Regions from separate parts of the Solibacillus sp. FSL R7-0668 genome, predicted to be linked through region 2. Evidence: riboswitches for the same ligand, from Rfam matches in the RefSeq annotation. Region 2 holds a riboswitch; the other holds the start of a gene.
The links. A riboswitch is a leader RNA that binds a small molecule or an ion and turns the genes downstream of it on or off. The one in region 2 is predicted to bind S-adenosylmethionine.
Positions count from the first base shown of each region.

Region 1 (6,309 bases), 1.1 Mb from region 2:
AAGTTAAACGTTATGTCGGATAGATTTTAGCTAACTACAGCGTATCGCTTTTTCAAGCAAATTATGCTAAAGGACCGCCTTTTTTCACAATTACTTCATCAACATTTGCGAATTTTGTGAAGTTGTTTTTGAATAAATCAGCAAGCTCAGCTGCTTTTTTATCGTAAGCTACTTTGTCAGCCCATGCATCACGAGGATTTAACACGTCAGTTGGTACCCCTTCAACTGCTACTGGGATGTTTAATCCAAAGACAGTATCTTGAGTTGTTTCCACATTGTTTAATTTACCTTCGATTGCTGCGCGTACCATTGTACGAGTGTAAGAAAGCTTCATACGGCTACCAACACCGTATTCGCCACCAGTCCAACCAGTGTTTACTAAGAATACTTGAGAACCGTGCTCGTCGATTTTCTTACCTAATTGCTCAGCATACACTGTTGCAGGTAATGGTAAGAATGGTGAACCGAAGCATGTAGAGAATACTGGCTCTGGCTCTGTAACGCCGCGCTCTGTACCAGCTAACTTCGAAGTGAAGCCGCTTAAGAAGTGATACATTGCTTGCTCTTTTGTTAATTTTGAGATTGGAGGTAATACACCAAATGCATCTGCTGTTAAGAAGATGATTGTATTTGGGTGACCTGCCACTGATGGTACAGCGATATTTTCGATGTAGTCGATTGGGTACGCTACACGTGTATTTTCAGTTAATGAAAGGTCATTGTAATCACTTACACGCGTTTGTGCATCTACTACTACGTTTTCTAATACAGAACCGAATTTGATAGCTGCATAAATTTCTGGTTCGTTTTCAGGAGAAAGGTTTGCTGTTTTTGCATAGCAACCACCCTCGATATTAAATACGCCATTGTCTGACCAGCCATGCTCGTCATCACCGATTAATTTACGGTCAGCGTCTGCTGATAAAGTTGTTTTACCAGTACCTGATAAACCGAAGAATAATGATACATCTCCAGCTTCACCAACGTTTGCAGAGCAGTGCATTGGGAAGATATCTTGTTCTGGTAATAAGTAGTTCATGATACCGAAGATTGATTTTTTCATTTCTCCAGCATATTCTGTACCACCGATAAGAATGATTTTCTTTTCAAGTGATGTAATGATAAATGTTTCAGATTCCGTGCCATCTACTTCTGGATCTGCTTTAAAGTTTGGAGCAGAAACGATTGTGAAATCAGCAAGATGCGTAGCTAATTCTTCTGCAGTAGGACGGATGAATAATTGATGGCAGAATAGGTTATGCCAAGCGTATTCATTAATTACTTTAATAGATAATTGAGAAGCTTTATCTGCACCTGCATAGCCGTTGAATACGAATAATTCATCGCGCTCTTTTAAGTACTCGACTACCTTCACATAAAGTTTATCGAAAACTTCTGCAGAGATCGGACGGTTCACTTTGCCCCAGTCGATTTTATTTTTTGAAGATTCTTCTTCAACCATATATTTATCTTTAGGAGAACGACCAGTATATTTACCTGTTTCAGCACGTAATGCGCCTTCTACAGTTAACATTGCTTCTCCACGTGATGTAGCTTTTTCAACTAATTGTGGAACTGATAATTGAGTTTGAATGTTATCCCCGTTTAAAAGTTCTTTCAGCTCGTTAGCAATTTCTACCGAATTCATCTATTAAATACCATCCTTTGTTATAGTATTCCCATGTGTAGGGGAGTTGTTTGTTAATTCAAAAATAGTATAACACATTGAATGTAATAATCTATACTAATTATGAATTATTTTTTTGCGTTTTTTTATCTGTTTGAAAACTGTATGAATAAAGTCGATATTAATTGACAGCTAAGTTTTTTTTACGTAAGATGTGTAATTGAACGGATACTCTTATCCCGAGCTGGTGGAGGGTCAGGCCCTATGAAACCCGGCAACCTGCATGTACATTCACGACATGCGTTGGTGCCAATCTGACGCAAGGATTATTCCTTGAACGATAAGAGTGAAAGGTAATGAACGAACGTAACCCTTTCCTCGCTGTGCAACGCATGCACAGATCAGAGCGAAAGGTTTTTTTATTTTATAAAGGGAAATTTCCTTAAATGCCTTTCGAATAACTCGTGTTGATAAAGCAAGAAGCTGAACATGGGCGTAATGAGTACCGTCAAAAATACTTATAAGGTTTTTAGGAGGAAATAGACATGGCAAATCGTCGACTGTTTACATCAGAAAGTGTAACGGAAGGACATCCAGACAAAATTTGTGACCAAATTTCAGATGCAATTTTAGATGCAATTTTAGCAGCAGATCCAAATGCACGTGTAGCATGTGAAACGACCGTTACTACGGGATTAGTATTAGTAGCAGGAGAAATTACAACTTCTACATATGTAGATATGAAAGGGATCATCCGTGACACGGTAGCAGAAATCGGCTACACACGTGGGAAATACGGCTTTGATGCTGAAAACCTAGCAGTACTTGTAGCGGTAGGGGAGCAATCTCCTGACATTGCACAAGGTGTAGATCAAGCGTTAGAAGCGCGTGAAGGTTCAATGACAGAGGATGAGTTAGAAGCAATTGGTGCAGGTGACCAAGGTTTAATGTTCGGTTATGCATGTAACGAAACACCAGAATTGATGCCAATGCCAATTTCATTAGCGCATAAATTAGCGCGTCGTTTATCGGAAGTACGTAAATCAGGTCAGCTTGCTTACTTACGTCCAGACGGTAAAACACAAGTAACAATTGAGTATGATGAAAACAACGTCCCAGTACGTGTTGATACAATCGTTATTTCGACGCAACATGATGAAGAGGCAACATTAGAGCAAATTCAAGCAGACATGAAGGCGCATGTTATTGCACCAGTTGTTCCGGCTGAATTATTAGATGAGGCAACAAAATACTTCATTAACCCAACTGGTCGATTTGTAATCGGTGGTCCTAAAGGGGATGCTGGTTTAACTGGTCGTAAAATTATCGTAGACACTTACGGTGGCTATGCACGTCATGGTGGTGGTGCATTCTCTGGTAAGGATGCAACAAAAGTAGACCGCTCTGCAGCCTATGCAGCACGCTATGTAGCGAAAAATATCGTAGCAGCAGGCTTAGCAGATCGTGCGGAAGTACAATTAGCGTATGCAATCGGCGTTGCACAACCTGTTTCAATTGCAGTAGATACATTTGGTACTGGTAAAGTTGCGGAAGCTCAAATCGTAGAATGGGTACGCGAGTTATTCGATTTACGCCCAGCAGGTATCATCAAAATGTTAGACCTACGTCGTCCGATTTATAAGCAAACAGCAGCTTATGGTCACTTTGGTCGTACAGATTTAAATGTGCCTTGGGAAAACACAGACAAAGCACAAGTGTTAAAAGAAAAAGCAGGCCTATAAAATTAAAACGGGGTCATTATTAGTAATGTGCTAATAATGACCCCGTTTACATTTGTAACTCGTATTAATTAATAATAAACAATTAGATGCGTGTATTATTTTGTAAGGATTTATAATACTGCCCTTTTTCAACATACTCGCGGATAATTCGATCCATGTCGGTACGGTCTGCTTCGGTAAGCTCACGGACCACTTTAGCAGGACGCCCCATCGCTAAACAATTTGGGGGAATAACTTTTCCGGGGGGAACGAGGCTACCAGCACCTATGAACGCTCCTTCACCAATTTCAGCCCCGTCTAAAATAATGGAACCCATCCCGATAAGTGCGCGTTTTCTTATTGTACAGCTATGTAATGTGACTTGATGACCTACAGTTACTTCGTCTTCCACAATTAAAGGATAAGCAGGGCTTTGGTGAAGACAGGATAAATCTTGAATACTCACGCGTTCGCCGATAATCGTTTTGTTGACATCTCCGCGAATGACCGTATTAAACCATATTGTTGTTTCGGCACCAATTGTGACATCACCTGTTATCGTTGCGTAATCCGCAATAAACGCGCTAGGATGAATAGTAGGTGACTTGTCTTTGTAAGGATAAATCATGTGCAACTTCTCCATTCTTATCTAAAATAGTATGTGCTGTTATTATCGTAACAAATGGAGGGGAATTTTCAATTAGCATTTATGTGTTACACAATGTATGATAGAAAATAGAAATTTGAAAGAAAGAGTGGTTTGACCATGTGGAAATGGGAAGCAGAACAGCAGCCAAAAGCAGTAATCGTCATTCTCCATAGTGTATATGAGCAGCATCGCTGGTACGCATGGTTAATTGAAAAATATAGGAGTGCAGGCTTTCATGTCGTAATGGGTGATTTACCAGGGCATGGGGAGCAAGCAAAATTTGCTAGAAATCATGATGAAGATTTCGATGGATACTATAAATATACAAAATTATTATTTAAAATAGCATTAGAATATGATTTACCACTATTTGTCATAGGTCATGGATTAGGTGCTACAATTGCAACTTATGTATTAAGGAAGCAAAAACTCGATTATGCTGGGGTTGTATTAACTTCACCGTGGATTAACTTAAAATTGACACCGGGCAAATTATCCAATGCACTATCAAGCTTTAGTGCGATTACATCAAATGTTAAGTTGAAGCATGAGCTGACATTGCAACATCTGACACGAAACACAGATGTATTAATGGAACTGAAGGAATTTCTACCATTAACGAATACAGTGACGGTGAAATGGTATCGGGATTGGCAGCAGCTGACACGAATTATTCGTGATCCCGAATTTAAATTGCCAAATGTCCCGCTATTAGTGATGACTGGGGAAAATGATAAAATTACAGATGTTCAAGCAACGAAAAAATGGGCCTACGAGCAAATGAACCTTTCTGAATTTCACTATAAACAATGGAAAGGCTGTTTGCATAGCCTATACTTTGAGTTGGAGCGTGAGGAAGTATTTCGCTATAGTGTCGACTTTATAGACAATGTTTTGCGTGATTTGGGATATATTATCGAATAAAGAAAAGCCTAGTAAAAATGATATTTTACTAGGCTTTTCTAATATACTGTAAAAAAATATCGAAATTTTAGAATATTTGTAATATACTAAAATATAAAATAATACACTAAGTCAACAAGGGGGAATTTTATGAACTTTATTAATGAGTTTGTAGGATGGGCCAATAATATTTTATGGGGCCCAGTAATGATTTATGGGATTTTAATTGTCGGATTGTTATTTTCGATTTTAACAAAGTTCGCTCAAGTTCGACTGATTGGTGATATGTTCAAGCTAATGTTTACAGGGCAAAAATCAGACGCAGGGGTTTCGTCATTCCAAGCGTTGTCGATTGCCTTATCGGGTCGTGTAGGTACAGGTAATATTATCGGTACAGCTTCAGCAATTGCATTTGGTGGTCCTGGTGCGGTGTTCTGGATGTGGGTAACTGCGTTTATCGGTGCATCGACAGCGTATATGGAGTCAACACTCGCACAAATTTATAAAGAGAAAAAGGATGGCCAATATCGTGGTGGTCCGGCATTTTATATCGAAAAATCAACAGGAATCAAAGCATTAGGTATTGTTTTTGCGATTGCAATGATTATGTCAGTTGCAGTATTAATGCCAGGGGTACAAGCTAATGCCATTTCAGGTGCAGTACAAAATGCATTTGGTATTGACCCTTGGATTACGGGATTAGTGACAATTCTTTTACTTGGTATTATCATTTTTGGTGGAATCAAGCGTATTGCCAACGTAGCGCAAATTTTAGTGCCGTTTATGGCATTAGCCTATTTGATAGTTGCATTTATTATTATCATTATGAATATTTCTGAAGTACCTGCTGTTTTAGGTTTAATTTTCCGTAGTGCATTTGCATCGGATGCCGTATTTGGTGGGATGATTGGTAGCGCTATTTTCTGGGGTGTAAAACGTGCGATCTACTCAAACGAAGCAGGTCAAGGTACGGGACCACATCCAGCAGCGGCTGCAGAAGTTTCTCACCCTGCAAAGCAAGGCTTAGTACAGGCAGCATCTGTTTATATTGATACGTTATTAGTATGTTCTGCAACAGCATTAATGATTTTATTTATGGGCACATACAACGTACATGATGGTAGTCAAGATGGTGCCTTAATCGAGGCAAAGATGGATGAAACAATCACATATTCAGGCTTTACACAGGCAGCTGTCAATGAGGCTTTCCCTGCGTTAAATAACTTCGGTTCTGGATTTGTGGCAATTTCATTATTCTTATTCGCATTCACAACATTAATGGCTTACTACTATATAGCAGAGACAAATGTTTCATATATGTTTAAGGGCAGTGCCGAAAAAATTGGCATTTTTGCAATGAAAATTATTTTATTAGCTTCTGCATTCTACGGTACGGTAAAAACATCTGA
Region 1 is NZ_JBBOUU010000001.1:2,946,939-2,953,247, reverse strand. It holds gene pckA (phosphoenolpyruvate carboxykinase (ATP)) at 62-1,648, opposite strand; SAM riboswitch class I at 1,859-1,974, shown strand; gene metK (methionine adenosyltransferase) at 2,173-3,369, shown strand; gene MKX47_RS14660 (gamma carbonic anhydrase) at 3,452-3,976, opposite strand; gene MKX47_RS14655 (alpha/beta hydrolase) at 4,115-4,921, shown strand; gene MKX47_RS14650 (alanine/glycine:cation symporter family protein) at 5,051-6,309, shown strand, end outside.
Region 1: another riboswitch for S-adenosylmethionine. It lies ahead of metK (methionine adenosyltransferase); the one in region 2 lies ahead of metA (homoserine O-acetyltransferase MetA).

Region 2 (6,309 bases):
GAATTCGTAATAAATCCGGTTCTAGAACCGAATCGGTAATATATTAGGTCTACAACCCGAATTTATGCGGTATACTGTATATAGATACTATAATTGAAGGAGGGGTACGGATGGGAACAGCGGTTTCAGTATTTATATTAGATGTTACAAATTCAAGTAAATTTCGAAATGGTCAAGAATTAAGTGAGTATCTATCAGAATGGCAAGATGTGTTAGCGAATAACAATACTATAAAAATAGCAGTTAAACATAGAATGGGCGATGAAATAATCTGTGTAGTTGAGGGTTATTCTAATGCACTCGTGATAGCAAATTATATGGTTTATAATTGGAAATATGAAGACAATATGCCCTATTTCGGTATTTCATTTGGGGTGATTGAAGATAATATAAATACTATCGATATTGATAAGTGGAATAATATGCTTGTGAAAAATGCAAGATTGGCCAATAATTTAATTAAAGAAGATAAAACTCGTACAAAATTAATAGAAATGAACCCGTTAAATAAATTTGAAAATATAGAACGTCAATTAATTAACTCTATTCTAAATTTACAAAGTGCAGCCATTTTAAAGCAAACAACGAAGCAAAGAGAGATTTTAGGTCTATATAGTCTTTTACGCTCACAAAAGGAAGTTGCACTTACATTAAATAAATCAACTTCTACAGTTTGGGAGCATTTTACTGTGGGGAAAACAGATTTAATATTAGATGCTTCTGAATCTTTATATGACTTATTAAATTCAAAAGAAATACAATTAAATCCTGAAAATAAAATACAAGAAAAACAGAAGAAATTCGAGCTGGAATTAAGAAGAAATATTGAGCAATTCCGATTGGGACAGGGATATAAATAATGTTAATTTTACTATTTATATTAGGACATTTTATAGCGGATTATCCATTTCAATCGAGTGAAATGGTAGCCAAAAAGAAGGAAGGACCTGCAGCAGTCTTTCAACATGTAGCGATACATTTATTAACATATGTAATGCTAACGATAATGAGTATTATATTAGGTTTAATTGAATATGATGTCCTACTGGTAGTTTATATTTTTATTATTTGTTTAATCCACCTATTAACGGATTTAACAAAAGAAAAGTTAAATGACCATATTGAAAAGCGTACGGATATTAGTAAGTATCAAATTTCAATGAGACTAACATTATTGTATATCGTAGACCAAATCATTCATATTGTTAGCATTGTTATATTCACTATTGTTCTATTTGACGATTTTGAAAGTAAACTAAGCAAATTATTTAACTCTATTGCTTCAGGTCAACCTTTAGATTTGAATTTTCAATCAAAGATTATTATTACTTTGATTATTTTGTTAATAAATTCATATTTTTCTGGACACCTTATCGGGAAAATGTTAACAGAATTTAGACCAACAAACAAAATCATAGAAACAACAGTTGAAGGAAAGTTTACTTCGAGCAATACAAACTTGAAATACGATGGTTTTAATGAAAAAGATATTGAAAAACAATTAGATCAATATGTAACTAAAATAGAAGATGATGTAAAATTGAATAAAAAAATATCTTTAATTAGTGACTCACCCCCAAAAGCTGGGATGTGGATAGGTATCTTAGAAAGAAATTTAATATTAATACTTTGTGTATCCAACAATTTATCTAGTATTGGATTTTTAATCGCAATGAAAGCCTTAACGAGATTCAAACAATTTGATGATAAAAGTTTTTCTGAATATTATTTAATAGGTACGATGTTAAGCATCATATTAGGAATTACAGCTGGATTTGTAATGAAATTTATTTGGTTGTAAATAAGCATAGCTCAAAAAAATTTTTTATTAGAATTATTGCGAAAATTAGCCTAACATGGTACACTTATGACAATTTAATAGTCTTATCAAGAGAAGCGGAGGGACTTGGCCCGTTGATGTTTCAGCAACCTCTAACATGGTTAGAAAGGTGCTAATTCCAGCAAGGGGACTTCCCTTGGCAGATAAGTTCGGTTTAAAAGCCTCTCATTTCTGTTTACGCTGGAAATGAGAGGCTTTTTGATTTGTATAAAATGTACAAAAATTGAGGGGGAACAAGCGATGCCAATTAATATTCCAAAAAGTTTACCGGCTGGCGAGCTATTAAGACAAGAGAAAATTTTCGTGATGGAAGAGGACCGCGCGAAAACACAACAAATCCGACCATTAAATATTTTGGTGTTTAACTTAATGCCTGAGAAAGAAAAAACGGAGCTACAGTTATTACGTTTACTAGGTAATACGCCACTGCAAGTGAATGTTACCTTTTTAAATACGGCTACCTATGAATCGAAAAATGTATCAAAATCACATTTAGATACATTTTATCAAACCTTTGATGAGGTGAAGCATCGTCGTTATGATGGTTTAATCATCACAGGGGCACCAGTGGAAAAGATGGAATTTGAAGAAGTGGGCTATTGGCAGGAAATTACACAGGTAATGGATTGGGCTGATAAAAACGTTACATCCATCATGCATATTTGTTGGGGCGCACAGGCGGCGTTATACCACCACTTTGGCATTGGTAAGTTTGAGCTTCCGAAAAAATGCTCGGGCATTTATTCGCATGTGATTACGGATCTAACCGTAGATTTAGTGCGAGGCTTTAGCGATGAATATGTCGCACCGCATTCGCGCCATACATCTGTATCGATTGAAGAAGTAAGAGCGCATCCTGATTTACGTTTACTCAGCTATTCAGACGATGCGGGGGTCTTTATTGCGCAATCTAAAAATAATAAGCATATTATGATCACGGGGCATCTGGAATACGATGCGACGACGTTATCGGATGAATATTTCCGTGACATGGAAAAAGATCCAGAAAATACAGAGATTCCGGTCAATTACTTCCCAAATAATGACCCACAGCAAGCGCCGAAAAATGTTTGGCGTGCACACTCGCATTTATTATTTTACAACTGGCTAAATTATTATGTATATCAAGAAACACCATATGATTGGCATTATGTAGAGGAGCAGATTGAGTTTCATATTTAAGTAGCGAATCGCAGCTCAGACGAAATGAAATGTAGGTGAGGTGGGTATAACCTCATTCAATTCGTCTGAGTGCGTTTTTATTTGAAAGCTTATTTTACCGCTATCCAGGCGCGGTCACGTTGGATTTGTAAGCTTACGTCACGACCAAAGAAGTTGCTTAATACGGGCTCGGTTAAAATTTGCTCACGTGTACCAGTAGCAGCGTCCTTACCATCTTTCATCAATAGCACATGCTGGAAACAGGGCAATATTTCTTCTACATGATGGGTGACATAGATAAGGGTTGGGCAGTTTTCACGACCTGCAATTTGTTCGATTGTTTGTAGTAAATTTTCTCGTTCTATGATATCTAAGCCACCACACGGTTCATCTAAAATGAGAATGTCCGGATTGGCCATAATTGCGCGTGAAATCTGAATGCGTTGACGTTCGCCTTGTGATAAATACTCGAATGTTTTATTCGCTAAGTGATCACAGTTAAATTGTTTCATAATCCGTACTGCTTCTTCAATTTCGGCTTCACTCACTTCCTCAAATAAGCGTAACGCTCCAAATTTGCCACTTAACACAATTTCAATGGCATTATCCTGCCAGTTTAAATTATCAATCATCGCATTGCTGACCCAGCCAATTCGACGACGCAGTTTCGGAATATAGGTCTCGCCATAGGTTTCACCTAATACTTGTACTTTGCCTTCGTTTGGCCAGATATAGCCATTAATGACCTTTAATAAAGTGGTTTTGCCAGAGCCGTTTAAGCCTAAAATGGCCCAATGTTGATTTTTTTCAACCTGCCAATTTAATCGGTCCAAAATTAATTTTTCATTGCGATAGAGCTTAATGTTTTCGATATGTATCATTTACAAACACCTCCACCTTAAACTATGCACCTTTTTTCTAAAAACGAAAAGGAAATAGTGCCAATGGAGGCAATATACACAAATTTGTAATAAATAAAGGAAAAAAGCTAGCATGAATTCGGTCATACACCGCATTCACACTAGCTCAGTTGATAAGTTTAAGGCGTTATGAGCAAGCCTACAATCCCTTATAAAATCGCACTTTCCGTTCCTGAAGCGCGGAAAAATAGTTTTTCATTTAATCGTAAAGCCCATTGAACAACAGGTCCTAAGCCCAATGCCATAAAGACGGTACCTACACCAATTGGACCACCTAGTAAAAAACCAATGATTGCTACGGTAACCTCAATTGTTGTGCGTGCACGGTTAACTGTCCAGCCAAGGCGGTGAACAAGCAGTAACATTAATGTGTCACGTGGGCCAATCCCTAAATTTGCGACCATATACATCCCACAGCCAAAGCCCAATAGAACAATTCCAACAATAAATGCTAATGTTTGTTCAAAGAGATGATGTAAATCTGGGAGCATATATAAAAAAATATCGATAAAAATCCCGGTCAAAAACATATCTAAATACGTTCCGATTTTCGGTAAACGCTTCGTCAATAGCGCATCAATGGCTAAAATGATTAAGCCTAAAATAATCGACCAAGTTCCTACGGTTAAGCCGAAATTCTTCTGCAGGCCAATGTGCAGCACGTCCCAAGAACCGACGCCTAGAACTTGTGCTTTAATCGTTAATGCGACACCAAGCGATAAAATAATAATGCCGGTAATAAAAAATACACAGCGCCAATAAAAACCTTGTTTTACATTCAATTGCAATCCCTCGTTGTTCATAAAGTTCGACTTGTATATTATAACGAGTTAATATGCCAAAACAGGGATTACAATATATTTGAAAAATTTAAACTATTTTTCGTAGGAGTAGCTGAGCTCGTCGTTCGTTGTATCGACATTGACGATTAGGTGATGATCGTTAAAAAACCACTCATCCGTTTTTTCAATATAAAAATGAATGTCCTCCACAACCGTTTCAATCCCAATTTCATGAGGCTGTTCGCGATTCATTCCAAGTGAAAACCCTTCGTGAAATGGGGAAGAACCGCCATAGCGTGCATAAAAGCGAATATAATCCCCTGATTGTGCTTCTAATTCTTGCTTGAACCAATTAATTGCATCATTTGTTAATTTAATTTCCATGTGATTCACCTCATTATTCTTTTTGACGTAAAACTTCCAGTGCACATCCATTATAACGATAATAAAAGCATGCTGAAAGTTTTTTCACTCTCAGCATGCTAGCAAGGTATTTAAAAGCCTTTAATTTTCGGTTCTGTCCCATTTTTGATGCGTTTTATGTTTTCACGGTGACGGTAGAAAATGAAGCCGGCTAAAAACGAGATTAAAATAAATAACGCAAAGTTTCCTGTGACAATCCAGAAAATAGTTACATAAATCATCGCAGCGGTTGCTGTAATCATCGATGTTAAGCTAACCATCTTTGTTGTTTTTAAGGAAATTAAAAAGACTACTAATAATACTAAAAATAATGGTAAGTTATAGCCTAATATAACACCCGCGCTTGTTGCGACCGCTTTACCGCCACGGAATTTAGCGAAAATCGGGAACATATGCCCCGCTACGGCAACAATTCCTAAAATAAGCGGATGGACGGTACTCTCTGCGAAAATGGGTAAGAGTGGCAATAGGACTGCAGCCGTTCCTTTTAAAATATCGATTAGCAATACAGCAATACCCGGTTTTTTACCTAATACGCGAAATGTGTTGGTCGTTCCTAAATTTCCGCTACCATGCTGGCGAATGTCCGTTTTGTAAAAAAGATTGCCAATCCATAGAGCCGATGGAATGGAACCGATTAAATAAGCACAAATAATAATCAAAGCATTAAACAAGAGTTGTGCTCCTTTCGAAATTCAGAATTATTAGTTGGTACTAATAGTATGTATTGAATATTCTACACCGTTTTCATTTAGAAGAAAAGAGGAATTATCAAATGAGTTTTGGTGAAGCTATAGAATCAGCCAAAACAGACATCAAAATAAATTCAAACGCAAATACGGAATTGATCATATATCGTATTGAAATGGAATACAACCCTTTTTATTTAGCTATGCCAATTTACCGATTCTCATAAAACTTACAGGAAAATAGTTACATTTGACGAAAAAGTATTATAGGATATGCTTTTAAAGGGGCATTTTTGATGATACAATTAATCCTTGCAACGAATAAAACATCGCACATAACATTGACAGCGTGCGATTTTGGCGGTACGATTAGATAGAAATAGAACGTTTGTTTGTATTTTTGGAGGGGATTGCATTTGGTAAAAAACCAAACAGGTGTTTCTTATAATGAAGATGCCATTCAAGTATTAGAGGGTTTAGAAGCCGTACGAAAA
Region 2 is NZ_JBBOUU010000001.1:1,856,528-1,862,836, forward strand. It holds gene MKX47_RS09000 (hypothetical protein) at 111-860, shown strand; gene MKX47_RS09005 (DUF3307 domain-containing protein) at 860-1,801, shown strand; SAM riboswitch class I at 1,882-1,990, shown strand; gene metA (homoserine O-acetyltransferase MetA) at 2,081-3,022, shown strand; gene MKX47_RS09015 (ABC transporter ATP-binding protein) at 3,112-3,882, opposite strand; gene MKX47_RS09020 (YczE/YyaS/YitT family protein) at 4,071-4,703, opposite strand; gene MKX47_RS09025 (HesB/YadR/YfhF family protein) at 4,797-5,087, opposite strand; gene plsY (glycerol-3-phosphate 1-O-acyltransferase PlsY) at 5,198-5,800, opposite strand; gene MKX47_RS09035 (hypothetical protein) at 5,902-6,042, shown strand; gene parE (DNA topoisomerase IV subunit B) at 6,232-6,309, shown strand, end outside.